DNA from 4 places in the Anoxybacillus sp. TBDG-1 genome. Region 1 is predicted to be linked to each of the others. Evidence: riboswitches for the same ligand, from Rfam matches in the RefSeq annotation. Region 1 holds a riboswitch; each other region holds the start of a gene.

The links. Region 1 has a riboswitch for S-adenosylmethionine ahead of ACYQY7_RS05175 (bifunctional homocysteine S-methyltransferase/methylenetetrahydrofolate reductase). Riboswitches for the same ligand answer to the same signal wherever they lie in the genome.
Region 2: another riboswitch for S-adenosylmethionine. It lies ahead of ACYQY7_RS03745 (methionine biosynthesis PLP-dependent protein); the one in region 1 lies ahead of ACYQY7_RS05175 (bifunctional homocysteine S-methyltransferase/methylenetetrahydrofolate reductase).
Region 3: another riboswitch for S-adenosylmethionine. It lies ahead of ACYQY7_RS08695 (methionine ABC transporter ATP-binding protein); the one in region 1 lies ahead of ACYQY7_RS05175 (bifunctional homocysteine S-methyltransferase/methylenetetrahydrofolate reductase).
Region 4: another riboswitch for S-adenosylmethionine. It lies ahead of mtnW (2,3-diketo-5-methylthiopentyl-1-phosphate enolase); the one in region 1 lies ahead of ACYQY7_RS05175 (bifunctional homocysteine S-methyltransferase/methylenetetrahydrofolate reductase).

The regions. Positions count from the first base shown of each region.
Region 1 is NZ_JBTZSY010000011.1:48,808-56,192, reverse strand. Features, by position in the region: gene ACYQY7_RS05190 (methyl-accepting chemotaxis protein) at 1-1,244, opposite strand, end outside; gene ACYQY7_RS05185 (BMP family lipoprotein) at 1,257-2,222, opposite strand; gene ACYQY7_RS05180 (YajQ family cyclic di-GMP-binding protein) at 2,390-2,881, shown strand; SAM riboswitch class I at 2,972-3,074, shown strand; gene ACYQY7_RS05175 (bifunctional homocysteine S-methyltransferase/methylenetetrahydrofolate reductase) at 3,142-4,989, shown strand; gene metH (methionine synthase) at 4,982-7,385, shown strand, end outside.
Region 2 is NZ_JBTZSY010000007.1:43,586-50,970, forward strand. Features, by position in the region: gene ACYQY7_RS03715 (type I restriction-modification system subunit M) at 1-936, opposite strand, end outside; gene ACYQY7_RS03720 (Rpn family recombination-promoting nuclease/putative transposase) at 1,105-1,926, opposite strand; tRNA gene ACYQY7_RS03725 (tRNA-Val) at 2,087-2,159, opposite strand; gene ACYQY7_RS03730 (hypothetical protein) at 2,261-2,893, opposite strand; gene ACYQY7_RS03735 (HD domain-containing protein) at 3,012-3,548, shown strand; gene metC (cystathionine beta-lyase) at 3,569-4,708, opposite strand; gene ACYQY7_RS03745 (methionine biosynthesis PLP-dependent protein) at 4,712-5,815, opposite strand; SAM riboswitch class I at 5,887-5,994, opposite strand; gene ACYQY7_RS03750 (DODA-type extradiol aromatic ring-opening family dioxygenase) at 6,198-6,956, shown strand; partial or broken gene mscL (large conductance mechanosensitive channel protein MscL) at 6,970-7,179, shown strand.
Region 3 is NZ_JBTZSY010000024.1:19,232-26,616, forward strand. Features, by position in the region: gene gcvH (glycine cleavage system protein GcvH) at 1-232, shown strand, start outside; gene ACYQY7_RS08670 (YusG family protein) at 266-514, shown strand; gene ACYQY7_RS08675 (toprim domain-containing protein) at 612-959, shown strand; gene ACYQY7_RS08680 (thioredoxin family protein) at 937-1,239, shown strand; gene ACYQY7_RS08685 (sterol-binding protein) at 1,369-1,668, shown strand; gene ACYQY7_RS08690 (O-acetylhomoserine aminocarboxypropyltransferase/cysteine synthase family protein) at 1,733-3,025, shown strand; SAM riboswitch class I at 3,482-3,587, shown strand; gene ACYQY7_RS08695 (methionine ABC transporter ATP-binding protein) at 3,659-4,687, shown strand; gene ACYQY7_RS08700 (methionine ABC transporter permease) at 4,677-5,345, shown strand; gene ACYQY7_RS08705 (MetQ/NlpA family ABC transporter substrate-binding protein) at 5,363-6,187, shown strand; gene ACYQY7_RS08710 (carboxymuconolactone decarboxylase family protein) at 6,259-6,603, shown strand; gene sufC (Fe-S cluster assembly ATPase SufC) at 6,785-7,385, shown strand, end outside.
Region 4 is NZ_JBTZSY010000017.1:23,602-30,986, reverse strand. Features, by position in the region: gene ACYQY7_RS07040 (ATP-binding protein) at 1-694, shown strand, start outside; gene ACYQY7_RS07035 (ZIP family metal transporter) at 706-1,440, shown strand; gene ACYQY7_RS07030 (DMT family transporter) at 1,453-2,304, shown strand; gene ACYQY7_RS07025 (1,2-dihydroxy-3-keto-5-methylthiopentene dioxygenase) at 2,313-2,849, opposite strand; gene ACYQY7_RS07020 (methylthioribulose 1-phosphate dehydratase) at 2,862-3,470, opposite strand; gene ACYQY7_RS07015 (2-hydroxy-3-keto-5-methylthiopentenyl-1-phosphate phosphatase) at 3,467-4,123, opposite strand; gene mtnW (2,3-diketo-5-methylthiopentyl-1-phosphate enolase) at 4,120-5,343, opposite strand; SAM riboswitch class I at 5,404-5,513, opposite strand; gene ACYQY7_RS07005 (aminotransferase class I/II-fold pyridoxal phosphate-dependent enzyme) at 5,603-6,775, opposite strand; gene ACYQY7_RS07000 (carbon-nitrogen family hydrolase) at 6,876-7,385, shown strand, end outside.

The DNA of each region.
Region 1 (7,385 bases):
GATGATTCTTCCGCAAGTTTGCGCACTTCTTCGGCGACGACTGCAAACCCTTTTCCTGCTTCTCCTGCCCGCGCCGCTTCGATCGCCGCATTTAACGCCAGTAAGTTCGTTTGCGTCGCAATGTCGGATACTGCTTTTGCCATATCTTCAATTTTTCTTGCGTACGCCGCAAATTGTTCCGTCGATTGTTCAATTGAGGCAGTCGCTTGTACATTTTCGTTAATAAACGCTTTTTGTTCTGCTAGCGCCGCTTGACCGTGCACAATTGCTTCAACCGCTTCATCGCTATAACGAGCCGTTTGTTCGGTGCGCCCAACGTTTTGTTGTACAGTATGTTCCATTCGTTCAATAAGCTGTACCGCATGTTGTAAGTCTTCGGAAATGCTTTGCGCTCCGGCTGACAATTCGTTTGTTGATACAGCCACTTGATTATTAATTTCTGTTAACGTTTTTGTTTCCTCATCAATTTCTTTTGCAAACGACTCAACTTGCTTACTTACCGTATCAACAGATTGCAGCAAGCTATTGAGCTGATCAGCCATCGTTGCAAATGCCTCATTTAAATCAGCGAGCTCGTCTCTCCCGTTATACTTCACAGGCTCAATACGCAAATCGCCGCTCGCGATTTGTTTTGCATTTTTTGCAATATGACGAAGAGGAGTTGTAATTTTTTGTGTTAGTCGGAATCCGCTAAATCCTGCAAACAATAGCACAACCGCAATCGCAACGAGCGAAATGGTAATAACGCTTGAAATTTGTTTTTGTAACGTTTGTTGCATATGCCCATAATATTCAGCGACATATGTGTTGACGACGTATATATCGTTTAGTACTCCTTCCGCGCGCATCGACTGGCGGCGCACTTCCGCTACATCGTTTGCATCAAGCGCATCATTCGATTGTTTCGCAAGATCCGCGAATTTTTTATTAGCTTGCTCAAGCACAGAACGAAAATACGGCTCAGTTAATCCTTTATTTAATGCTTGAAGTAACTTTTCCGATTCCGCTAAATGAACGATCACTTCTTGTTTATTTCCTTCTGTTGGGCTATACGCATAGTTGCTTAAACTTTGCTTCGTTGCTTTTAGCTCTGCTTGCAAATGTTGCGCTTTCATCATAAGCGGTACGAAATCTTGATTGGACGATTGAATCGAAAGCATGTTCATAATAATAAAGACGATAATAGCGCCGGCAATGACTGGCGTTGCTAATGAATGAAATAATAATCGTTGTTTAATCGACATCGTATCCCTCCTTTATTGCGCGATGCCGTTTGTCGCTTTTTCTTTCCATTTTTCCAGCGTCGCTTGTTGCTCTGGACTGAGCGTCACGACACGAATCGGCGCTAAATCAACGCCGTTTTCTTTTAACCCAAGTTCGACCGTTCCTTTTGGCACTTCTTTCTTTTCAACATACTGTTTAATGGCTGTATATAACGCCACATTAACATTTTTTAACATCGATGTAACAACCGCTTTTTCCGCATAAAAATATTGATCGCTATCGACGCCGATCGCATACTTTCCGTTCATCTCCGCCTCGCGTAGCACCCCGACGCCTGTAAACCCAGCCGCCGCATACAACACATCCGCACCAGTAGCAATCATTTGTTTTGCGATTTGTGCCCCAAGCTTGTCATCGCCGAAATTTCCTGCGTACACTTCTTGCACGTTTGCTTCTGGCTTCACCGCTTTTACCCCTTGAATAAAGCCGTTCGCAAACTTACGGATTAATGGCACATCCGCTCCTCCAACGAAGCCGACGTTGTTCGTTTTCGTCAACATTCCTGCAACAACGCCAGCTAAAAAGCTTCCTTCATCTTCTTTAAACGTAATGGACGTAATGTTTGGAAGGTCAGATACCGCATCAATTAATATAAATTGCTGTTTCGGATATTTTTTTGCGACTTTTTCTAAATCTTGTTGCACCATAAAACCGAGTCCGATGACGAGATCGTTCCCTGCTTCAACGAGCTCCGTTAGCCCTTTCTCATACGTCCCTGTTTCTTTTAACTCGCGATATTCAAAAAAGATGCCGAGCTCATCTCTCGCTTTCATTAATCCTTGGAACGCTGAATCGCTAAACGACTGATCACCAAGTCCGACGTCCGACAACATAATACCAATTTTGACACGCTCTTTCGGCTGAAAGGAGCTCGTTTGTGAACACCCCGCGGCAATCAACAAAACAACTGCCATCATGAGTGAAATTATTTTTTTCATAAAATTCCCTCATCTCCTTATCTTTCGATCAAATCCTACTTCGTTTATTATATCGACATGATTCGACGATTTGTTTACTTTTTATATATAAAGATTTTGTAAAGTTGTTCATATGCCAACAATCGACTATAATGGAAGCACAACGAATTCATATTGAGGTGATCATTATGTCAAAAGAAAGTTCATTTGATATTGTGTCAAAAGTCGATTTGTCGGAAGTAACAAACGCCGTCAACATCGCGTTAAAAGAAATTCAAAACCGCTATGATTTTAAAGGAAGCAAAAGCGACATTTCACTTGAAAAAGATGAGCTCGTTTTAATTTCTGACGATGAATTTAAACTTGAACAACTCAAAGATGTGCTCATCGGCAAGCTCATTAAGCGCGGTGTGCCGACGAAAAACATTCAATACGGAAAAGTTGAACCTGCTTCTGGCGGAACGGTGCGCCAACGTGCCAAACTCGTCCAAGGCATCGACAAAGACAACGCGAAAAAAATTAACACGATCATTAAAAATACAGGCTTAAAAGTAAAAAGTCAAATTCAAGAAGATCAAATTCGCGTCAGCGGCAAAAGTAAAGATGATTTGCAAAAAGTGATCGCCGCCATTCGCGAAGCAGACTTGCCAATCGACGTCCAATTCGTCAACTATCGTTAAGAAGGCGCTTTGCCTTCTTTTTCTTTTCCGATTAAAAATAGTTGAATATTTCTAAAAAATCAGTTACATTTATGAGTAACTTCATACAACATCTTATCGAGAGAAGGGGAGGGACTGGCCCGATGAACCTTCAGCAACCTGACGATCGTCAAGGTGCTAAGTCCAGACAAGCGATTCGCTTGGAAGATAAGAAGAAGCGCCCAACGTCTTCTTCTTATGAAGAAGACGTTTTAGTTTGAAAAGGAAACGGAGGAATGGATGTGGGATTGTTAGATGATTTAAAAGAACGCATCGTCATCGCAGATGGAGCGATGGGAACGTTATTATATGCGCACGGCATTGATCGTTGCTTTGAAGAATTAAACGTCACAAAACCTAAAGAAATTATCCATATTCACGAAGCGTATATTGATGCAGGAGCTGAAGTGATCCAAACAAACACATATGGTGCTAACTATGTGAAACTCGCCCGCTACGGCTTGCAAGATGATGTAAAAGAAATCAATAAAGCGGCTGTCCAACTTGCCAAAAAAGCGGCAAAAGGACGCGCCTACGTGCTCGGTACGATCGGAGGATTGCGCAGCACAAACAAAAGCACGATTTCACTTGAAGAAGTGAAACGGACGTTTCGTGAACAGCTGTATGTTTTGTTAAACGAAGAAGTTGACGGACTTTTACTTGAAACGTATTACGATTTCGAAGAATTACAAACCGTTCTTTCCATCGCTCGTAAAGAAACGACGTTGCCGATCATCGCCCACGTCACGCTTCATGACATTGGCGTCTTGCAACAAGGTATGCCGCTTGCTGAAGCGCTTTATCAATTAGAACAACTTGGCGCCGATGTCGTCGGCTTAAACTGCCATCTCGGTCCATATCATATGTTGCGCTCGCTCGAAGAAGTGCCGATTCCAACGCGCGCCTTTTTATCGGTGTACCCGAACGCGAGCTTGCCGCAATATCGCGACGGACGATTCATTTACGAAACGAGCGAACAATATTTTGAAGAAACGGCTCGTGCGTTTCGTGATCAAGGGGTACGGCTCATCGGCGGCTGTTGCGGCACAACGCCAAAACATATTGCCGCGATTGCTCGCGCCCTTCCCGACCGCACACCTGTATATAAAAAAGAAGTGAAACAACGGCATACAATTGTCGTTCAAGAAGCAGAACAAACGAAACAACCTTCCCTTGCCGACATTGCACGCACGCGACGTTCAATTATCGTCGAGCTCGATCCGCCAAAAAAACTCGGCTTAACGAAATTTTTAGAAGGCGCAAAAGCATTAAAAGAAGCACGTATTGACGCGCTAACGCTTGCCGACAACTCGCTTGCGACGCCTCGCATTAGCAACGTCGCTGTCGGAACGATCGTCAAACAACAACTAAATATACGCCCGCTCATTCATATTACGTGCCGTGACCGCAACTTAATCGGCTTGCAGTCGCATTTAATGGGGCTTCATACGCTCGGCATAACCGATGTACTCGCTTTAACAGGCGACCCGTCCAAAGTCGGCGATTTTCCAGGCGCGACGTCCGTATACGATTTATCATCGTTTGACCTCATTTCGTTAATTCGGCAATTTAACGAAGGGCTTTCGTATTCAGGCAAACCGCTCGGACAAAAAACGAATTTTTCCATCGCTGCAGCCTTTAACCCGAACGTGCGCCACTTAGATAAAGCGGTCAAGCGGCTAGAGAAAAAAATTGAATGCGGGGCGCACTACTTTTTAACACAGCCGCTGTATAGCGAAAAACAAATCGAAGACGTATATGAAGCGACAAAACATGTACCAACGCCGATTTACATTGGCATTATGCCGATTACAAGCGCGCGAAACGCTGACTTTTTACATCATGAAGTGCCAGGCATTACGCTGTCAGACGACATTCGTGCCCGCATGGCTGCGTGCGCCAACGATCCTGTTCAATCAACAAAAGAAGGCTTGGCAATCGCCAAATCACTCATCGATGCAGCATTCGATTTATTCCAAGGCATTTATTTAATTACACCATTTTTACGTTACGACATGACAGTCGAACTCGTTCGCTACATCCATGAAAAAGAGCGGCTCACAAAAGAAAGGACGGTTTATCATGGCTAGTTTATTTGAACAGCTTGAGAAAAAAATTTTAATTATTGACGGTGCGATGGGAACGATGATTCAAGCAGCAAACTTGACAGCGGAAGATTTTGGCGGTGAAGCGTACGAAGGATGTAACGAATATTTAACGCTCACTGCTCCACACGTCATTTCTCACATTCATGAAGCGTATTTTGCCGCAGGAGCAGACATCGTTGAAACGAATACGTTCGGAGCGACACGCATCGTCTTAGACGAATACAACCTCGGCCATTTGGCGCTTGAATTAAATATCGAAGCCGCTAAACTCGCGAAACTCGCGGCAGAAAAATATGCGACGACTGCACACCCGCGCTTTGTCGCTGGATCGATGGGTCCGACGACAAAAACGCTGTCCGTTACAGGCGGAGCAACGTTTGCTGAACTTGTTTCTTCCTACGAAGAACAAGCGCGTGGCTTACTGCTTGGCGGTGTCGATTTGTTGTTATTAGAAACGTGCCAAGATACGTTAAACGTGAAAGCAGCTTTTCTCGGCATAACCGAAGCGTTCAAAACGGTCGGAAAGCAAGTGCCGCTTATGATTTCCGGAACAATTGAACCGATGGGAACGACGCTTGCGGGGCAAACGATCGAATCGTTTTTTATTTCGATCCAACATATGAAACCATTTGCGGTCGGTTTAAACTGCGCAACGGGTCCTGAATTTATGACCGATCATTTGCGCTCGCTCGCTTCATTAGCAAACACCGCCGTCAGCTGTTATCCAAACGCTGGGCTTCCTGACGAAGAAGGACATTATCACGAAACGCCGGACATGCTCGCGAAAAAAATTCGCCAATTTGCCGAAAAAGGATGGTTAAATATCGTCGGCGGCTGTTGCGGCACGACGCCGGAACATATTCGCGCCATTGCCGAAGCCGTTCGCGACATCCCACCGCGCACGATTCCGAAGCAGTTTGCGATGCACGCCGTCTCTGGCATCGATGCGCTCATTTACGACGAAACGATGCGCCCGCTTTTTGTCGGAGAACGGACGAACGTCATCGGTTCGCGCAAATTTAAGCGACTCATTGCGGAAGGAAAATATGAAGAAGCGGCAGAAATTGCCCGTGCCCAAGTAAAAAACGGGGCGCACGTCATCGACATTTGTTTAGCTGACCCTGACCGCGATGAAAAAGAAGATATGGAGCGATTTATTCAACAAGTCGTGAAAAAAGTGAAAGTGCCGCTCGTTATCGACTCGACAGATGAAAACGTCATCGCCTGTGCATTATCGTACTCGCAAGGAAAAGCGATCATTAACTCCATTAATTTAGAAGACGGAGAAGAGCGGTTTGAAAAAATTGTTCCACTTCTTCATCAATACGGGGCTGCGGTCGTCGTCGGCACGATTGACGAACAAGGGATGGCGATTGACGCGAAACGAAAGCTGGACATCGCCCTTCGTTCATACGATTTGCTTGTCAACAAATACGGTATTTCACCGCACGACATTATTTTCGATCCGCTCGTTTTTCCGATCGGTACAGGAGACGAACAATATATTGGCGCAGCAAAAGAGACGATCGAAGGCATTCGTCTCATTAAACAACATTTGCCAAACTGTTTAACGATACTTGGCATTAGTAACGTGTCCTTCGGTTTGCCACCTGTCGGACGTGAAGTGTTAAACTCCGTCTTTTTATACTACTGCACACAAGCCGGGCTCGATTATGCAATCGTCAATACGGAAAAATTAGAGCGGTTCGCTTCCATTCCAGAAGAAGAAGTACGTTTAGCCGAGGCATTGTTATTCGACACAACCGATGAGACGTTAAACGCGTTTATTCAATTTTATCGCGATAAAACGAAACAGCCGAAACAAGCAAACGTCCATATGACGTTAGAAGAACGGCTCGCCACATATATCATTGAAGGAACGAAAGACGGACTGATCGAAGATTTGACGCTCGCTTTACAAACGTACAGTCCGCTTGACATTATTAACGGCCCGCTCATGAGCGGAATGGATGAAGTCGGTCGCTTGTTTAATGATAACCAACTCATCGTTGCCGAAGTGCTGCAAAGCGCAGAGGTGATGAAAGCCGCTGTCGCCTTTTTAGAGCCGTATATGGAGAAAAATGAAACGAGCGTGAAAGGAACGGTGCTGCTTGCGACCGTCAAAGGCGATGTGCACGACATCGGCAAAAACTTAGTCGACATCATTTTAAGTAACAACGGGTTTCGCGTCGTTGACTTAGGCATTAAAGTCACGCCACAACAGCTCATCGAAGCGGTACGTCACGAACAACCCGATATGATCGGCTTATCTGGGCTGCTTGTCAAATCGGCCCAACAAATGGTGCTAACGGCGCAAGACTTAAAACAAGCAGGCATTTCCCTACCGATTTTAGTTGGTGGCGCAGCTTTATCGCGCA
Region 2 (7,385 bases), on a different contig from region 1:
CGCATAGTCTCCTGCGTTTTTTGGCGGTAAACCAAAGCGAAAACGGTTAAATGCGTCTGCTTCTGCCTCCTCACGTCCCCAGTTTTTTAAGCTAAACGGAGGATTAGCAATGACGCGATCATATAATAGAAGCTCGCCGTTTTCGTCTAATAGTTTCGGTTCACGAATCGTATCACCTTTTTTAATTTCATGGTCGCTTAATCCATGAAGTAACAAATTCATTTTACAAATCGCCCATGTATTTAAGTTTTTCTCTTGTCCGTGCAATGTAATGTTGCGTGGATTGCCGCCTTTTTCTTTTATGTAGTCAACAGCTTGAATGAGCATCCCTCCAGACCCTGCGGTTGGGTCGCACACACGCATCCCTTCTTCAGGTTTAATCAGTTTTACAATTAATTTCACGACTTGGCTTGGCGTATAAAACTCACCGCCTTTTTTACCTGCATCATCGGCAAATTGTTTGATAAGGTACTCATAAGCACGACCAAGGATGTCAGGTTCTGATAAGTTTTCATTGCGTAAGTCAATTTGTGAGAAGTGCTGTACTAATTGAAGAATCGTTTTATCGGATAATTTTTCTTTATCATTAAAATCAATATTCGCTAAAACGCCTTGTAGCGATGGATTTTCATCTTCGAGTAGCTCAAACGCTTTGTTAATGACCGCCCCCACATCTTGGGAGTGAGATTGAATATAACTCCAACGTGCTTTTTCAGGTACGAAAAATTGATGTTCATCGCGATCATACCAACCGTAATCTTCGCCTTCTTCTTTTTCAATCCGCTCAGCCGTTTCGACAAACACGTCGTTTAATCGTTTCAAAAATAACATGCCAAAGATATAGTTTTTATAGTCCGAAGAATCAATACTACCACGCAATATGTTTGCTGATTCCCATAAATGAGATTCAAGTTGTTGTAACGTTAACTTGCCCATCGTGCTGCCTCCGTCTTTTCCTGTTCTTTCATCTCTTACAACTTTAACTATAACAAAAATTCCTATTGTAAACTACTGTCATTTAACAAGCGAGCAAATATATAGTATACTTACTCATTGGAAAACAAAAAAACTGCCGTCGCCAAAAAGGTCGACGGCAGTACCCCCCTACTCCAACAACCGCTCTACTTCTTCTTCCGAAAGGTCCGTGACGTTCGCAATATCTTTTACGCTCATCCCTTTTTTCGCCATCGTTTGTATAAGGCGCTTCATTCCTTGTTGTTCATACGAAATAATTAATTCCATCACTTGATCTTTTTCTTTCGTTTCCATTTCATTCACCTCGCTTCGTAGCCTTCGTTCTTCTTCATCGGATAGTTTGATATATGTTTCAAAAAAGCCAAACAGCAACCGTTGTTTCGCTTCGTCTAACTCCAATCGGACAAGCATGCGTAAAAATTGTTTTTTCAGTTCTACTCGTTCACTTTCAGTATACCCCATCTTGCTTAACAATGCAGCGGCAATGGGATTATCATGTCGAATGTAGTTTCGCCAGTTTTGTTTGCGCAATTCGACAGTGAAAAAACGAAAGTCTAGCACGTTGCCAAAAGGAAATTCGAGGGTAAATGTCGATGGTTCGTCGCGGATCGTATCGTAGCTAAATACAGCAATAGGTACAATGTTTTTACGGTACTTTTCAAACAAACGGCTAAAATAAATAAACATCCGTTCAGGAAACGATGGTTGCACATAGCTTTGGTTTTCGATATGCACAATCACAAGCCCATCTTCGCCTTTTAACTTCGTTTCGACAAGCAAATCGACGCGATACTTCTCCCCTGCCGTCACATCGGTGAACAGCTCCTCTGATAAAAACGATACGTGGCGAAAGTCGATATGCTCATGCATCGTCGGAAAAAAGAGAACAATAAATTCCTCAAAAAACGTTTGGATCAACTGTTTAAACAGACGGTCGTGGTCAATAGACATATAGTCACCTCGCATACAATGGTCTCGATGTTTTTATTCGACAACATCGACCACTTTCCTGCATACGAAATGCGGCTGAACTCTCAAACATTCGCGGTAGTCGGGAGGAGGGGGTAAACAACGAAAAACCCGAGCTCCTTTACAGAACTCGGGTTTGCGATGATTCCGACTGGGCTCGAACCAGCGACCTCCACCCTGTCAAGGTGGCGCTCTCCCAGCTGAGCTACGGAATCATATATTGTTGTCCTATCGAACACATTTTTCATTATACTCACCTCTATCCACATTGTCAAATGCTTTTTTAAAAAATTTTTAGCCATCGCACATGCAATGGCTAATGGCGGATAAAGTCGATGTGGGTACCTTGAAAAAGGCCATCTTTATATTCGTATGTGACGATTAAACTGCCGATGTATTCACCTTTTTTTCGTTCGAGGAGTAAAACGGCTTTCAGCTTTTGTTTATCGAGCGCGTATTTTAAAAAGCGGTCGAATGTCGTTTTTACCCCTTTTTGTTCTTCGCGTGCGTACGGAATGAAAGCGTGAACGTGATCAATGATTAGCTCTGTTCCTTCGTTTGTCTCTTTCATTTTCATGCTTTTTAAAACGACGGTGCGCGGATCTTCGACGATCATTTCTTCTATGCCGTTTTCGTGATGTGCAAATACGTGCACTTCATTTTTATACGTGCCGTTGCCGCGCGCTTTCACGAGAAAAACGACGACATCTTCCTTTCCATCGTCCGTCACATCAACAGAATACAATTGCGGAGTCGCTTTCGGGTCATTGATATGTTCCCATTCTGGAAACGCATACGTCGCTTTTCCGACGTGAAGCGTAAAATGACGCACCCAATCTCCATCTTCTTTTCCACACAGTTGCACATTTGCTTCATCCAATTTTTTCGTGCAAGCATGCCCATTGAACGAAAACGCTGTCATCATTGATAATAATAATGATAAAAACATATGCGTCCTCCAAACCTTTTTTCACTTAGTATGAAGGAAAAATAGAAAAAATATGTATTGCTTTCCTTAAATAAAACATGGTATGATAATTAGAAAAACAAAAAAGGGGGCATGCACGATGAGACGTGTCACATTAACTGACATCTTCCTCCACCCCATCACTCAAAAATATTTGAAACGTTCAGGCGTCGCGCACGCTATTGCGACCGCATATCATGCGTATCGCCTTGCCCTGCAATATGGAGTCAATGTTGATTTAGCGACAAAAGCTGCATTGCTTCACGATATCGGTCATTATGAATGGTACTCAAACGGAACATGGGACTACGAAACATATAAACAAAACGACATTCATGCGATTAAAGGGGCGGAGCGAGCGCACAAATTGCTTATTCGACTCGGTGAACATCCTCAACATGCGAAAGAAATCGCCCTCGCCATTTTGCTTCATACCGATTCGTATCTTCCAGAAGGAGAGCTAAAACGAAAACCGCTTCAAACGATCGTAAAACTCGCCGATGAAGCAGATGAAGAACCGGGTGGTAAACATCATTATCGCCAAATCGATGACGAACTCGCTTTGAAAAAAATCCAACAACTCGATCGCATGGTCGAGCAACAGCTACAACGCGGTGCCCTCGACCAAATTAGCTAAGGCTAGGCGATATGCCTAGCCTATACATATGATAACGCCTGTTCAAAATCAGCAATTAAATCATCGATCGCCTCGAGTCCGACGCTTATGCGCAACAAGCCGTCTGTAATGCCGCGGCGGTGGCGTTCTGCTTTCGGCATCGCCGCATGCGACATTTTTGCCGGGTACGATAAAATCGACTCCACAGCTCCTAAACTGACCGCAAATACCGGAATGTGCGCATATTTGACAAACGTCCGCACCGCTTGTTCATCTTCCAGTTCAAATGACAACACCGCACCAAACCCGCGCGCTTGATCGCGATGAATGACGTGCCCTTCATGATGCGAAAGCCCTGGATAATACACGTGCGCCACTTTCGGATGACGATGTAAAAACTGCGCAAGCTGCATCGCCGAACGGGAAGCGTAATCGAGCCGAACGTGCAGCGTTTTTAGCCCGCGCAGCACAAGCCACGCATCTTGCACGCCAAGCACCGCCCCGAACGAATATTGCAGTTTGCGCAGCTCTCTCGCCAAGCGCGCATCTTTTACAACCGCTAACCCTGCCACAACATCGCTATGCCCCGCTAAAAATTTCGTTGCGCTATGCAAAACGACATCGACACCGAGATCAAGCGGCCGCTGCAAAATAGGCGTCGCAAACGTATTATCTAAAAACGTCAAACAACCGTGCGCTTTGGCAAGCTTCACAACTCCGCGAATATCTGTAATTTTCAATAGCGGGTTCGATGGCGTTTCCATATAAATGACTTTCGTATTCGGACGAATGTGACGCGCTACCGCATCTAAATCGGTCATATCAACAAACGTATGCTCAATCCCAAATCGGCTCAATACATCGGTGAAGATGCGATACGTTCCGCCATACACATCATCGGTAATTAATACGTGATCCCCTTTTGACAACAACAAAAATGCTGTTGAAATGGCAGCCATGCCAGAAGCGAACGCAAAACCGCTCACTCCACCTTCTAATTCCGCAATCGTCTCCTCTAACGCCTCGCGCGTCGGATTGCCCGAACGGCTATAATCGTACTTTCCAAACGTATCAAAATCGAACTGATGAAATGTTGACGCATGATGAATCGGGACGCTCACCGCGCCCGTTTGCGCGTCAATCTGCCATTTATTGTGAACGAGTTGCGTTTGCACATCCATCTTTTACACCTCTTTCATGCGTTGAAACGCTTGTGTTAAATCGGCAATTAAATCGTCAACGTGTTCAATGCCGACCGAAAAACGTAACAGTCGATTACACACCCCATTGGCGATGCGAACATCCTCTGGAATATCCATATGCGTTTGCGTCGCTGGATACGTAATAAAACTTTCGACACCGCCTAAACTTTCCGCAAACGTAATAAGCTTTAAGCTTCGTAAAAAAGCATTCACCCACTTTTCATCGCGCACGCGAAACGACAACATTCCCCCTCTTCCCGGATACAATACGTCCGTCACATCTTCATGTTCGACTAAAAATTCATATATCGCCTTTGCGTTTTGTTCGTGCTGGCGCATGCGAAGCGCAAGCGTCTTCATGCCGCGAATTAACAGCCATGAATCAAACGGAGACAACACCGCACCGATGGCGTTATGATACATCGCCAGCTGTTCACACAATTGTTTTCCTTTGGCGACAATGAGCCCGGCAAGCACATCGTTATGTCCACCTAAATATTTCGTCGCGCTATGAACGACGATATCGGCTCCTTTTGTGAGCGGCTTTTGCAGTACAGGGGTGTAAAACGTATTATCGACGATAAGAAGCAGCCCATGTTGTTTCGCAAACGCCGCGACCGCTTCGATGTCCGCTTCTTGCATTAAAGGGTTCGTTGGCGTCTCTAAAAAAATCGCTTTTGTTTTTTCAGTCACATATGCCTTTACCGCATCAACATCGCGAAAATCGACGTATGTAAACGTCATGCCGCATTTGCGCCATCCTTTTTCAAACAAACGATACGTCCCGCCATATAAATCGGCAGAAACGAGAAAATGGTCGCCGCTTTCAAACAACGCAAACACCGTTTGAATCGCTGCCATGCCTGAACTACAAGCGAAACCTTGATCTCCTTCTTCTAGCTGTGCAATCGCTTCTTCGACAATATGCCTTGTCGGGTTGCCGGTTCGAATGTAATCGTACCCTGTCGATTGTCCGATTCCTTCATGACGATACGCCGTTGAAAAATATACTGGCGGATTGACCGTCCCCGTCGCTGTCTCGCTTCGATTGCCAATTTGCGCTAACCGTGTTTCGATATGACTCATTCGCTCTCTTCCTTTCTAAAAAATAAAAGCCTTCAAAGAAGAAGGCTTTTTTGTCCATAGACAATCGCTTCTTCTTATCTTCCGAATTGAACGCCAATTCGCTGGATTTAGCACCTGACCGTTTCCGGCTGGTTGCTGAAGCTTCATCGGGCCAGTCCCTCCGCTTCTCTCGATAAGAACGCAAAACAATATCGAATTTTCTGATTTTTAATTAATGTACATCATTTCCAACAAAATTGCAACTGTTTTTTATTCCCCTTTCAACAACAAACAGCATGCATCCCATCAAAGATATGGCACATATATTTGCACTTCACATGTAAAAATAGACAAATCAAAACGATATATGGTAAAGTGGGGGCAAAAGTGAAGGAGGAATATAATGACTGCTTTATTTCTCGCGCACGGATCACCAATGTTAGCTATTGAAGATAGCGCATATGCATCGTTTTTAACCACTTTCGGTAAACGCATAGATGCAAAAGCAATCGTTGTATTTACTGCACATTGGACGACGCGTCAACCGACCGTTTCATCGATTGACGGAACGTATGAAATGATTTATGATTTTTCCAGTTTCCCACGTGAATTGTATGAAGTAACTTATGCTGCACAAGGTTCAGTCGAATGGGCCAAACGCGTCCAACATCATCTGAGGCACGTCTCCCCCATCGTCAATATCGACGAGAAGCGTGGACTTGACCACGGCTCATGGGTATTGTTAAGCCGACTATTTCCAAAAGCAAACGTTCCAATTGTTCAGGCATCCGTTGTTCCTTCGTGGACACCAAAGCAGCTATTTCAACTTGGTAAAGCGTTACGCCCGTTGCGTGACGAAGGTGTCATGATCATCGGTAGTGGTGGCACAGTGCATAATTTAATGGCGCTTCGTTGGGAAGAACGGACAAAAGTAGATTGTTGGGCTGTCGCCTTTGATGATTGGTTGCTTGCCCAGTCATCTGCCCATAGTGAAGATGTGTTTCACTATGAAGAAAAAGCCCCTTATGCTAAACAAGCCGTCCCGACTCAAGAACATTTAGCACCGTACTGGATTGCTTACGGAGCCGGCAATCGCTCGCCACATGTTTTATTCCGAGAATACGAGTACGGAAACTTAAGCCTTTTAGCTGTATCATTTTAATGGAGGGATTCCGATGTGGAACGAGTTTAAAAAATTCGCTATACGAGGCAACGTCATCGACTTAGCTGTCGGAGTGATTATTAGTGGGGCATTTGGAAAAATTGTTTCTTCCCTCGTCAATGACATTATTATGCCCCTTGTCGGTCTCATTTTAGGGGGAATTGATTTCAGCAAGTTATCTTGGAAAGTCGGAGAAGCAGAAGTGAAATATGGGGCTTTTATATGATTGGGCGTAAAACCCCTATGCCTTTAGGCTAGGGGATGTAAGCCCTAGCCGCAGGAACTGTGGGGATCGCCTACTAAATAACCGAAGGGGACTTCGGTGTTCGTAGGAATCCGCTATGGCTTTAGCCTAGCGGTAGTTCAATGAAACGACAAAAAGAAATGTCGTAAAGAGCTGTCCGAAAAGTCGCATGTCATCCTATCAAG
Region 3 (7,385 bases), on a different contig from region 1:
AGCGAACGAACCATTTGGTAGTGTGGAATCAGTAAAAACAGTATCTGAATTATATGCACCGATCAGTGGCAAAGTGATAGCTGTGAATGAAGAGTTAAAGGATAATCCAGAGTACGTGAATGAATCACCGTATGACAAAGCGTGGATGATTGTCATTGAGCCAAGCGATCTAAGTGAAGTGGACAACCTATTAACTGCCGAACAATATGAGCAAATGATTAACGAAGACTAAAAAAGAACTCACAGGGCACCCTATGAAACAGGGGTGTCTTTTTTGTTGAAACAAAAAACGATGGATATTACACAACACGTCATCGGTAAATTGAATGAACATGGTAGCTTTCAACTATTTTATGACAATGAATGTATTGGGGAATTTGTTCAAGAAACGAATGAGTTTAAGTTGAAACGTGGATATGAACAGCAAAATGGGCGCATATTGAAAAGCGTGACAGTTACTGAAAATCCAGATGCAAAATACGTCGATTGTGATACAGAAGGTGGTTGGTGTTAAGGGCAGCGACATCGCTGTCCTTTTCGATTTCATAAAAGGAGAAAAAGCGAACGAAAACGAATATAATATACATAAATGAATGTGCAAGGTGATGACGATGGCGATTGTTGGGGTAGAAAAAGTAATTATTGTGGAAGGGCGCTCAGATAAACGAAAAATCGAAAGCATCATTAGTGAGCCTGTTGAAATTATATGCACAAACGGAACGCTCGGCACCGCCAAACTTGATGAATTAATCGATGCTTTGTACGATAAAGATGTGTACATTTTAGTTGATTCCGATGAAGCAGGGGAAAAGTTGCGTCGTCAACTTCGCCGTGAGTTTCCGCAAGCTGAGCATTTATATATTGATAAAATGTATCGTGAAGTGGCAGCTGCTCCGAAGCATCACATTGCGGTTGTATTATTGAGTGCAAACATCGATGTACACGCACAATATTTATAGAAAGTTGTGTGAGATTGTCGTGAAAGTTGTCTATATGTATGCACCATTATGTGGCACGTGTCAAGTGGCAAGTCGAATGGTTGATGTACTTGAACAGTTATTGCCAACCGTTACATTTGAGCGTCAAGATTTAAACTATGTGCCGGACAAAGCGGTTGAGTGGTGCATTGAAAGCGTTCCTTGCTTACTTATTTTTCAACATGACCAACTTGTCCAAAAAATATATGCTTTTCATTCGGTTCCATACTTATATGAAACGTTGCGAAAGCTGGCTGAATAAGCCAGCTTTCGACATATTTCTTGGGAAATTGACGAGGAAAGAAGACATTTGTCGATCGTTTATAGCAGGAACTACTCGTCTTCATATGGAAACAATGGAATATGAAAAATATGGGATGGGGGCGGTCGAATGAACATGTTAACACCGATTTTGCCGAGTGACTGTTTATATATTCAATTGCAATGGGAAGGCAGGCAAGTATTATTGTGCGTATCAAAAGAAGGTATTCGTCGTGTTGAAGAAGTAAATTCGGAGCGAATGATTACGATTCGTGGTTCAGCACAAGCGATCATGTCATTATTAAAAGGTTCGTTAAAACTCCAACAACAGCTTCGGTTAAATGAATTATCCGTCACAGCATCGTTTCGTCACATTTTATTGTTAGAATCGATCTTTTTTCTTGCGAAACCGTACGATCTTGTTCATTGACGAGCTATTTTTATCGTGTTAAAATTCAAAATATTCAACAATTATTCGATCAGGGGGAGAAACGATGAAATTTGAGACGATTGCTGTGCACGGGGGACTACAAACCGATCCGGTAACGAAAGCGCGTGCGGTACCGATTTATCAGTCAAATGCGTATTTGTTTGATAGCACAGAGCATGCGGCCAATTTATTTGCATTAAAAGAAGCGGGGTACATTTATACACGCATTCACAATCCGACGGTTACTGTATTTGAAGAACGAGTGGCTAAGCTCGAAGGCGGTGTAGGAGCTTTAGCGGTAGCGAGCGGCATGGCGGCGATTACGATGGCCATTTTAAACGTCACTCAAGCAGGAGATGACATCGTTTCTGCTTCTACGCTGTATGGAGGGACGTACAATTTGTTTGCAAATACGTTACCGAAATACGGCATTACAACTCATTTTGTCGATCCAGCTGACCCAGAAAATTTCCGCGCTGCGATTACACCGAAAACGAAAGCTATTTTTGCGGAAACGATCGGCAATCCGAGCTTGCACGTGTTAGATATTGAGGCGGTTGCGGAGGTTGCTCACGAAGCAGGCATTCCGCTCATTATTGATAATACGTTTGCGACGCCTTATCTTTGCCGTCCGATTGAACATGGAGCAGACATTGTCGTTCATTCTGCGACGAAATGGTTGCTTGGCAACGGGACGACGCTAGGAGGCATCATTGTCGATGGTGGAAATTTTGATTGGAATTCGCCAAAGTTTTCATCGTTTACGACACCAGATCCGAGCTATCATAACCTCATCTATGCAGACATCGGAGCGGCAGCGTATATTGTGAAAGCACGTGTGCAGTTGTTACGTGATTTAGGACCAGCGATTAGCCCGTTCAACGCATTTCAGTTTAATTTAGGGATTGAAACGTTACACGTACGCATGAAAGAACATATTGCAAACACGAGAAAAATTGTTGAGTATTTAGACAAACATCCAGCAGTCAATTGGGTGTTGTACCCTGAACATGACAATCACCCAGCAAAAGAGCTAGCGAAAAAATATATGCCAAAAGGGGCGGGAGCAGTCGTCGTTTTTGGCATTCAAGGAGGAAGGGAAGCAGGAGCTGCACTTATTAACAATGTGAAGCTTTGGTCGCATGTGGCAAACGTTGGAGATGCGAAAAGTTTAATTATTCATCCAGCAAGCACGACGCATCAACAACTAAGCATGGAAGATTTACAAGCATCTGGTGTAACAGAAGATATGATTCGTTTATCTATTGGTATTGAAAATGTAGAGGATTTAATCGAAGACTTAGAACAAGCGATTGAAGCGGCGACAGGTGTCCGTTCCGTATATTCGCAAGTGTAGGCATGAAAGGTGCTAGTTATATATTCCGACTAGCACCTTTCATTATTATGAGTTGCAATCGTAGCGTTTGAGCGACCGCTCCTGTTCGTGACAAAACCTCTAATTTTTCGAAAATAGAAGAAGAATATAATTAAAGTGTTCATTATATAATTCGTAAAGCGTTTAACTTCATTTTTTAAACTGTGGGGGCTGATCTAGAGGCGTGAGTACATCTTGGATGAGCCCCTTGCATTTCCGTAAACATTTCCGTAAAACAAAACAGTTTATTGTTCGTCGCTTGACATCCGAAAAGTAATGATTGACTATGTTATATATTCGGTTCATCTCATTGTGTGGCTAAAATAGTTAAAAAAATGTTATTGACACTGTCCTTCTTTCGATGATATACTCACATTCGTAGTTTAAAAAGTTTCTTAAGTGTATTAAAACGTTAACTGAATAAAGTGTTTGAACGCGCTCTTATCAAGAGAGGTGGAGGGATGTGCCCGATGAAACCCGGCAACCGTCAGCGCTGCTGAAATGGTGCCAATTCACACAAAGCGTTTGCTTTGAGAGATAAGAGACAGAATGGATGATGACGCCTTTCTGTTCTCTTGAGCAGAAAGGCTTTTTTCATGGAAGGAAGGTGACAGCATGATTACTTTATCAAACGTAACGAAAGTATACAAAGCAGCAAGTGGGCATGTGACGGCGGTTGATCGTGTAAACTTGCATATCGAACAAGGGGAAATTTTCGGCATCATCGGTTATAGTGGAGCAGGAAAAAGTTCGCTCATTCGGCTATTAAATGGATTAGAAAAGCCGACGAGCGGTGAAGTGATTGTTGATGGGAAAGATATGGGGAAAATTAGTGGGAAACAATTACGACAAGCGCGTCAGCAAATCGGGATGATTTTCCAACATTTTAATTTACTTTGGTCGCGAACAGTGCGTGAAAATATTGCTTTCCCGTTAGAAATTGCGGGTGTGCCGAAAGAGGAACGGATGAAGCGTGTCGATGAGCTCATTCAACTCGTTGGTTTGCAAGGAAGAGAACATGCGTATCCGTCACAACTGAGCGGAGGACAAAAGCAGCGTGTCGGCATTGCGCGCGCATTAGCGAACAACCCGAAAGTGTTATTATGTGACGAAGCAACGTCGGCGCTTGATCCACAAACGACCGATTCAATTTTAGATTTGCTTGTTGACATTAACAAACGTCTCGGTTTAACGATTGTATTAATTACACACGAAATGCACGTTATTCGTAAAATTTGTGATCGTGTAGCGGTAATGGAAAACGGAAAAATTGTCGAAATGGGCGAAGTGCTTCACGTGTTCCGTAAGCCAGAACAACCGATTACGAAACGATTCGTCCAACAAGTGACGGAGCCGGAGGAGACGAAAGAGGCGATGTTGCATCTTCTTGAACGTTATCCGAATGGAAAAGTCGTTCAGCTTACGTTTGTCGGCGAAGCGACTGAGCAACCGCTCATCACGCAACTCATTCGCCAATTTGATTTAAACGTGAATATTTTACAAGGGAAAATTTCGCAGACGCATCATGGTTCATATGGGGTGTTGTTCATTCATTTAGACGGTGCGAATGAAGAAATTGAGCAAGCGCTCGCTTTTATTCGCCAGCAAGAAGTTGAAGTGGAGGTGTTGGCGAATGTCCAATGAACTATTTCCGAACATCGTTTGGGATAAAATATGGGCGGCAACGATGGAAACGTTGTATATGACGGGTATCTCCGTAGCAGCGACGTTTGTGCTCGGTATTTTGCTCGGATTGTTGCTGTTTTTAACGTCTAAGGGAAATATATGGGAAAATCGTTTGGTTAACGGTGTGATTGCATCGTTCGTCAACATTTTCCGCTCCATCCCGTTCATTATTTTAATTATTTTGCTCATCCCGTTTACAAAGCTTGTTGTCGGTACAATTCTTGGGGCAAATGCCGCGTTGCCTGCACTAATTATTGGTGCCGCGCCGTTTTATGCACGCATGGTTGAAATTGCGCTTCGTGAAATTGATAAAGGTGTCATTGAAGCGGCAAAAGCGATGGGAGCGACGACAACAACAATTATTTGGAAAGTACTTCTTCCAGAAGCGCTCCCTGCCCTTGTATCCGGGATTACGGTAACTGCGATCGCGCTCGTTGGTTACACAGCGATGGCAGGAGTTGTTGGGGCTGGGGGGCTTGGAAACTTAGCGTATTTAGAAGGATTTCAACGCAACAATAACGACGTCACGTTCGTTGCAACAGTGCTCATTTTAGTCATTGTCTTCATTATTCAGTTTATTGGTGACTTTGTCACTTCTAAAATAGATAAACGATAAAAAGGAGGAAGAAACAGATGAAAAAATGGATCTCTTTACTTGTTGCTACAGTTGTTGTATTAGCACTTGCTGCTTGCGGAAACAGCGAAGGTGCGGAAGAAAAAACGAATAAGCTTGTTGTTGGGGCATCAAACGTGCCACATGCGGAAATTTTAGAACAAGCAAAACCGATTTTAAAAGAAAAAGGAATTGAATTAGAAATTGTGACATTCCAAGACTACGTATTACCGAACAAAGCGTTAGCGGATAAAGAGTTAGATGCGAACTATTTCCAACACATTCCTTATTTAGAAGCGCAAATGAAAGAACATGGCTATGACTTTGTAAATGCTGGTGGTATTCATATTGAGCCAATCGGCGTATACTCTAAAAAATATAAAAGCCTTGAAGAGCTACCAAACGGTGCGAAAATTATTATGAGCAACTCGGTTGCTGACCACGGTCGCATTTTATCGATGCTTGAAGAAAAAGGGTTAATTAAGTTAAAAGAAGGCGTTGACAAAACGAAGGCAACTGTTGATGATATCGTTGAAAATCCGAAAAATTTAGTGTTTGAAGCAGATGTCGAAGCAGGATTGCTTCCACAAGTATATAAAAACAACGAAGGAGATGCAGTATTAATTAATGCAAACTATGCGTTAGATGCTGGTTTAGATCCAGCAAAAGATCCGATTGCAGTTGAGTCACCGGAAAACAACCCATACGTGAACATTATTGCCGTTCGCAAAGGTGACGAAAAACGTAAAGAAATTCAAACGCTCGTTGAAGTATTACAATCAAAAGACATTCAAGACTTCATCTTACAAAAGTATAACGGCGCAGTTATTCCAGCGACAAAATAAGGATGTCCAATCGGGCATCCTTTTATATTTTTCGAAAAACGACGCATGATAAAAAGGAAGGAGGAGTGCATATGTCGATGGAACAATTTTTACACGAATATAAGCAAGGGTTAGGAACGTTTACGCAACATATGCCGAAAGTTGGGCAAACGTTTAACGCGTTTACAGAAGCATGTTTTGCAGAGGGTGAGTTGTCGAAAAAAGAAAAGCAGTTAATCGCATTGGGCATTAGTGTCGCCAAGCAAGATGAATATTGCACCATCTATCATACGAAAGGGTGTATTGATGAAGGAGCGACAGAAGAAGAAATATTTGAAGCGTGCGCGGTCGCCTCAGCTTTAGCTGGCGGGGCGACGATGGGCCAAGCGGTTACGCTCGTTCAACAATGTGTTAATGAATTTACTCGCATGCATTAAAAGGATAGGGGACTCCTATCCTTTTTTACATACGTGATCAAGTAAACAAACTTTAGAAACAAAAAAGTATCAAAATACTTGCAATAAGGTTGCTAATACTTTTCATCTGTTATAAAATTGTAATGAGAATAAAATGAGAATTACGTTTTATGAACATAAGTGAAACTGGAGGTATTTTTTTATGGCAACATTAACGATTAGAGATCTTCACGTTGCAATTGACGGAAAAGAAATTTTAAAAGGTGTTAACCTTGAAATTAAAGGCGGCGAGTTCCATGCAATCATGGGACCGAACGGAACGGGGAAATCGACGTTATCTGCGGCCATTATGGGTCATCCAAAATATGAAGTAACGAAAGGAAGCATTACATTAGATGGTCAAGATGTATTAGAAATGGAAGTAGACGAGCGTGCTCGTGCTGGGTTGTTTTTAGCGATGCAATATCCGAGTGAAATTAGCGGTGTGACAAATGCCGACTTCTTGCGTTCAGCGATTAATGCGCGTCGTGGAGAAGGAAACGAAATTTCATTAATGAAATTTATTCGTCAACTAGATGAAAAAATGGCGTTTTTAGAAATGAATCCAGATATGGCGCATCGTTATTTAAATGAAGGATTTTCAGGCGGAGAGAAAAAGAGAAATGAAATTTTACAATTAATGATGTTGCAACCGAAAATTGCGATTTTAGATGAAATTGACTCAGGTCTTGACATTGATGCACTAAAAGTTGTTGCAAAAGGTGTCAATGAAATGCGCAGCAACGACTTCGGCTGTTTAATCA
Region 4 (7,385 bases), on a different contig from region 1:
TAAGCGACAAACGATGATCGAGCGCATGGAAACGGAAGCACAAAAGCTTGAATTAGTCGGTACGCTCGCCGCAAGTACCGCGCATGAAATTCGCAATCCGCTCGCTGGCATTAAGGGGTTTATTCAACTATTAAGTGAAAAACATAAAGATAACGAATCACAACTTTATTTTTCCGTCATTCAAAACGAAATTGCACGCATTAACGACATCGTGAATGAATTTTTAATTCTCGGCAAGCCAACGGCGCAAAAACTTGAAACGTGCGATCTCAATTGCATCGTACAAAGCATTCATCCGATGATTGAGTCGCAAGCGCATTTCCATAACATCACGTATACGTTTCATCGTGCCGATGTGCCGCTTCCGATTCGCTGTTCAAAAGACCATGTAAAACAAGTCGTATTAAATTTAGCAAAAAACGCAATCGAAGCAATGCCAAATGGCGGACAACTGACAATTTCTCTTACGAAACAAAACGATTGGGCGGTGTTGCACGTCGCTGATACAGGTTGCGGCATGCCAAAACATGTGAAAAACAAACTTTTTCAGCCGTTTGTCACATCGAAACAAACAGGAACAGGGCTTGGACTCGTCATATGTAAACGCATCGTCGATATGCACGAAGGGACGATCGACATTCATAGTATAGAAAAGAAAGGAACGACGATTACCGTTCGTCTTCCTTTAAAATAGGAGGTGGAATGATGTTTGACATGCTGATCGGAAGCACATTATCCGCGCTAGCAACAGGGGCTGGCGCGATTCCGATTTTATTTTTGTCGCGCTCATTAACGCACAAATGGCGCGATATGTTGCTTGCTTTTACAGCTGGCATTATGATGGCCGCATCGATGCTCGGGTTAATTCCAGAGGCTCTTTCTTCTGGCACGTTTTTTGCCCTCGCGATCGGATTATGCATTGGGGTATTTACGTTAACGTTTCTTGAAAATATCGTGCCGCACATCGATTTAACCCATACAAAAAGCGGCATGAAGATGGACCAAAAAGCGTTGCTTGTGCTTGCGGCGATTACGCTCCACAACATTCCAGAAGGACTATCTGTCGGCGTGAGCTACGCTTCCGGCGAACAAACGCACATTGGCGATTTAATTGCGCTTGCGATCGGCTTCCAAAACGCGCCTGAAGGATTGCTCGTTGCGCTTTTTTTGTTTAATCAACATATTTCAAAAGGAAAAGCATTTTTCATGGCAACGGGAACGGGGCTCATTGAACTTGTCGCCTCTGTCATCGGCTTTTATTTAACGTCTGTCGTCGATGCGCTCGTCCCTTACGGATTAGCGTTTGCGGCTGGGGCGATGCTATTTATTATTTATAAAGAGTTAATCCCTGAAAGCCATGGGGATGGAAATGAAAAATCGTCAACGTATGCCTTTATTGTCGGGCTGTTAGTGATGGTGTTTTTAATTGAAACGTTTTAAAGGATGATGAACATGTCGAAATATTATATACTTCTTTTATTGACAAGCGCCTTATGGGGAGGCAACTTTGTCGCAAGCAAACTGCTTGTTGCGCACGCCTCCCCGCTTTCGCTAACGTTTATTCGTTGGACGATCGCCGTCCTTTTTTTATTTCCGATCGTGTTGAAAAAAGAACGATCCGTTCGTTTACAAAAGCAAAGTATCGTACCGCTTATAGCGATGGGGCTTTCAGGCGTCGTCTTATTTAACATGTTTATGTTTCAAGCGTTGCGCTATACATCTGCTGATCATGTTGGGTTAATTTCGACATTAAATCCGATCGCGATTGCGCTTGTGGCATACGCCGTCTACCGCGATAAACTCACGATTCAGCAATGGCTGGCGATGGTCGTCTCTCTCATTGGCGTGCTGATCGTGATGACGCACGGACAACTTCATCGTCTATCGGACGTAAACGTCGGGGATATATGGATGGTTGCTGCCGTCATCATTTGGGGCGTGTATTCTGCTTGCGCAAAAGCAGTTATGAAGTCGTATTCTCCGCTTGCGGCGACGTTTTGGTCCGGTGTGTTTGGCGTCATCGGATTGTTGCCGTTTCTTTCTTCTTTTTCCGTTCATGACGTCAACTTCTCATTTGTATTGGCGCTTTTATATACGAGCGTTGGGGCGACGGTGCTTGCGATGTTTCTTTGGAACGTCGGCGTGAAGCAAGTCGGTGCTACAACCGCTGGGATGTTTTTAAACTTCAATCCGCTTTTTACTGCGCTGTTTGCATACATATTACTTGACGAAATGTTAACCACACCACAATGGATCGGTTCATTGATTACGATTACAGGCGTCATTTTGTTCACAAAAAAATAGAAGGGGCGTTATTCCCCTTCTTTTTCTTCGTATGGATGTGCCACCCAACCAGACGGATCAATAAACAACCGAACAGCAACGACTTGGCGGTCATCCATTAATGTAAAGAAATGCGGGTTTCCTTCTGGAACAGAAATGACATCCCCTGCTTCAAGTTCAACGTCAAAGTAGCCTGTTTGTTCATCACCCTTAATAACAAAAATGCCATGACCGGCAACAATTGCCCGTACTTCGTCCTCTGTATGCGTATGCACTTGTTCAAATTTTTTCAACAGTTCTTCTAAATTTGGTGTTTGTTCACAGAGAGCGACAACGTCCCACGCTTGATAGCCTCTTCGCTTCGCTAAATCTTCAATTTCGGATTGAAACGTTGCTAAAATGTCCGCTTTTTCTTCGTCTGTTAATACGAATTTGTTTTGAAGATGAGCGGGAAGTTTCCTTGCATCCCAATGTTCATATAGCACTCCTTGCTTATTTAAAAACGCTGCGACGTTTTCCTTTCCTTCAATCACTTCGCCTGTGTTGCGCACTTTAATGACTGCCATACGTACTCACCCTTATCGTTTTAAAAGTAATAATTTGACGTGATACTGACATAAAAACTCGCAAGCTTCTAAACACTTTTTCGCTTCGAACGCATCTTTTCCCCAAACGGTAATGCCATGATTGCGAATAAGCACCCCCCCTCGATCTTCATGAACATGGTCGGCGAACGCTTTTGCTAACGTCGGAATATGGGCGAAATTCGGAATAATCGGCATGCGAAACGCCGCATTTTCTTCCCATAATCCGAACGCTTTAATCATTTCTTGATTTGTAAAAACGACTTCCCCTTCGTCTCCGTACCATTCGGAAATGATATTGTTGTCGACGGTGTGGACATGAAGCACACAACCGGCGTTCGTTTTATTGTAAATTTCAACGTGAAGTAACGTTTCCGCCGACGGTTTTAAATGCGTCGCCTCCGCTGGCTGTCCGTCTGCTCCGACAAGTAAAAAATCTTCCGCCGTTTCTTTTCGTTTATCTTTTCCGCTTGCGGTGACAAGAAACGTAAGCGGTTCATCGCTCACTTTGATCGACAAGTTGCCGCTTGTCCCCATAAACCAATCGCGCGCCGCCAGCTCTCGTTTCACTTCGGCAAGCTCTGCCCATTTTTGTTGTCTCACGCGATCGCCTCGCTTTCTTTTAACACGTCAATGACATCATAAAACGTCGTAAACGGCGTATGCGGCAAGTGAAGCTCACGGCATTTTTCAAGCAAAAAGTCGCGCGCAATGACGTAATCAGCTAGTTTAGCCGCCGCCAAGTCGGTAATCGAGTCGCCGATGACGATCGTTTTTGCCCCTTTTGGCGCTAGTTTACGAAGAAGCGACGGCTTGCAACAGCCGCAGCCGTTTTGACAATGTTCATCGCACGCATACGGCCACGTAATGCGGATCGTTTCCCCGCTAAAATCGGCGCTATTACAAAAAATCCGCTCTTTTTCAACGAGTCCATGAAGAAGCGGATACACGAAAAAGTCGATGCCGCCACTCACGATATAAAGCGGAATTTGCCGCTCATTCGTAAACGCGACAAACTCGGAAAATCCGTCGCGAATGCGGGCGGTGTCAAGCAAAAATTGCACGATATCTTCTTTCAGCGTCGTCGGCAACAGCGAAAACATGCGCCCGACGCCTTGTTGTACGGAACATCTTTGCGCAAGTACATCGTCTTTGATCGCTTCCCACTCCGATGGGGCGAACTGTTTCATAATCGCAATAATGTTATCGTTTAACGTAATCGTTCCGTCAAAGTCGCAAAAAATGACTGGCTTCATGATGCGCTCCCCCATAAATCAAGCGCTTGTTGCAACGGTTCGTTTTCTTTTGCTGCGTCATGGAGCGAACGCCCTGCAAGCACCGCTTCGACTGCGGCGCAAAACGCTTGCCCGCCGCCGACCGCTCCGCTTGGATGCCCGTGTACCCCGCCGCCTGCGTTAATGACGGAGTCGATGCCAAAGTCGCGCACGAGAAGCGGCACAAGTCCCGGATGAATGCCAGCCGATGGGACAGGGAACGCGCGCAAAAACGGCTCTTCTTTCGTTAATTCATCGCGAATCGCAAGCGTTTGTTCTTTTTCAAGGGCGACGCTTCCGTACGGTGACGGGAAGAGTGAAAAGTCCGCCCCTGCCATGCGCAACAATTTGCCAAGAAGCAAAGCGTAGCTCACGCCATATACGTGTGAGGAGGCGATCGCTCCGCTAAATGACGGATGCGCCATAATCGGCAAACGAATGTCATCATCTTCACGAAGCGCTTGCAACACATCAAGCCCATATGTAAACACGTTAAACAATAATACGTCCGCACCAAGCTCCGCTGCTTTTTTCGCTTTTTCTTTTAACTGAAACGTTTTTCCGGTTAAGTTCACCGCATATAACGTCCGATGCCCTGTTTGTTCGTACACGTCTTGTAACGCTTCTTTTCCTGCCACGATACGCTTGTCAAACGGCGTCAAGTCGTTGTCAAATAAAATTTCATCGTCTTTGACAAGATCGACGCCGCCGAGCGCTTGCAGCTTCAATTGTTCGGTGACGTATCGTAAATCGCGCCCGATGACCGCTTTAAAAATGCTCATGACGAGCGGACGTTGAAAGACGCCAAGTTTTTCGCGAATGCCGTCAATGCCAAAGCGCGGACCGGGAAACGCGCGCTTCAGTTCGTCCGAAAATGTTAAGTCAACAAGTTTAATCGTTCCATCCAGCGACAATTTGCCAAACGTCGTTGTTAAAATGGCTGGAAAATCAGCGCTAAAATTGACGCTCGGATATGAAATGCGCACGAGCGCACGTTTTAGTTTCTTTCCAAAAAACGTATTGACGCGCTCGTCTTCCTCTAGCTCCTCAATCGACTGAACGATTCCTTTATGTTTTTTTAACTGTTCCTGTTCCAGTTGCGGCAAATCGGTCCACGACCCGACAGTCAGTCCAAGCGCAATGCCTTCTGCTTTTTTAGCTAAATCTTTGTCGTCATGAATCAAATATGTTGCCGTAATCATATGCCCACCCCTTTACAAATAAAAAACCTCTTCATAAGAAGAGGCTTAATTGTTCGTCTCTTCTTATCTCTCAGCCTACTGCTGCGAGAATTAGCACCGTGCTTAAACAGCTGTTTAAGTCGGTTGCCGGGCTTCATCGGGCTCGTCCCTCCGCCTACTCTTGATAAGAATTCGCAATGTATGAAATTTTTTGAATGGTTCGTTTTTCATAAATTTAATTCGAATTATGACAGCAGTCTCTCATTTTGTCAATCATTTTTTAAAAAAGTTGTAGCCTCCCGATTCGTTCGACCGCTTCTTTTAGCCTTTCTTCGCTTGTCAGTAACCCTGTGCGCACGTAGCCTTCCCCATGTTCACCAAACCCGATCCCTGGGGCGACCGCAACGTGCGCTTTTTTGAGCAACAGGTCGGCAAACGTTTCTGACGTATAGCCGTTTGGCACCGGCAGCCAAGCGAAAAACGAACCTGATGGCGCTTGGACGTCCCAGCCGATGTCACGTAAAGCATGAATAAACGTATTTCGCCTTGCTTCATATGTGGCAACAAGCTCAGCGACACACTGTTGCGACTCGAGTAGCGCGACTGCTGCCGCTTCTTGAATAGCACCGAACATGCTGACGTACAAATGGTCTTGGAGCACGTTGATCGCTTCAATCATGCTTTCGTTGCCGACCGCAAAGCCGATGCGCCACCCTGCCATATTGTACGTTTTCGAAAACGTATAAATTTCAATGCCGACGTCTTTTGCCCCTTCGACTTGTAAAAAGCTGACCGGCTTTTTCCCATCAAAGCCAATCGCCCCGTATGCAAAATCGTGCACGACAGCGATATGATGTTTTTCAGCAAATGAAACGGTTTCTTGAAAAAACGATTGCGTTGCTGTCGCGCCTGTCGGATTGTTCGGATAGTTTAAAAACATGAGTTTTGCTTCGCGAACGACGTCTTTGTTTAGCTCATCGTAGTTTGGCAAAAAGCTGTTTTCCGCCCGCAACGGCATCATTTCCATGCGCGCCCGCGCAAGCACGACCCCCGACCAATAGTCTGGATAACCGGGATCGGGAACGAGTACGACATCGCCCGGGTTTAATAAACAAAGCGGCATTTCGACAAGCCCTGCTTTTCCGCCAAATAAAATGGCGACTTCTTTTTCTGGATCAATCGTCACCCCGTATTCGCGTTCGTAAAACGTAGCGACCGCCTCTTTTAAAAACGAATAGCCGCGAAACGGCGAATATTTATGATACATCGGCTTTGCCACCGCCTGTTGCATCGCGCGCACAATATGTGCAGGCGTCGGCTGATCGGGATTTCCTTGTCCGAGATTAATGACATCGCGCCCTTCAGCGATGACCGCCTGTACGTTTTGCACGAGCGAGGCGAAAAATTGCTTCGGTAGTTGTTGTAACACGTTTGATTGTGGAAATATATTCATTTTTTTCACACCTACTTCACAAAAAGGTTGAAATTCTAGTCAAGTATCATATATCGTAAAAATCAAAATGTAAAGAAAATTTTTTGTTGAGGTGAATGATATGAACATCGCTTGCATACAAATGGACATTGCGTTTGGAACACCCGAAAAAAATAAACAAACCGCCTTGCGCTACATCGAACAAATCGCTCGTGACGTTGACGTCGTCGTTTTGCCTGAACTATGGACGACAGGCTATGATTTAACGAGGCTTGCTCGTATTGCCGATGAAAACGGGGAAGAAACAAAAGCGTTTCTTTCCGAACTTGCCCGCACGTACGATGTACATATCGTCGGCGGATCGGTCGCGAAAAAAACGAACGAACGAATGACAAATACGATGTATGTCGTCAACCGAAACGGCGACGTCGTTGGCGAATATAGTAAACTTCATTTGTTCCAATTGATGGATGAGCATTTGTATTTGCAAGCTGGAGAAACGATGGGGCTATTTTCGCTCGATGAAACGACGTGCGCCGGCGTCATTTGTTACGACATTCGTTTTCCAGAATGGATTCGCGCGCATGCGCTGCATGGTGCAGAAGTATTATTTGTCGTTGCGGAATGGCCG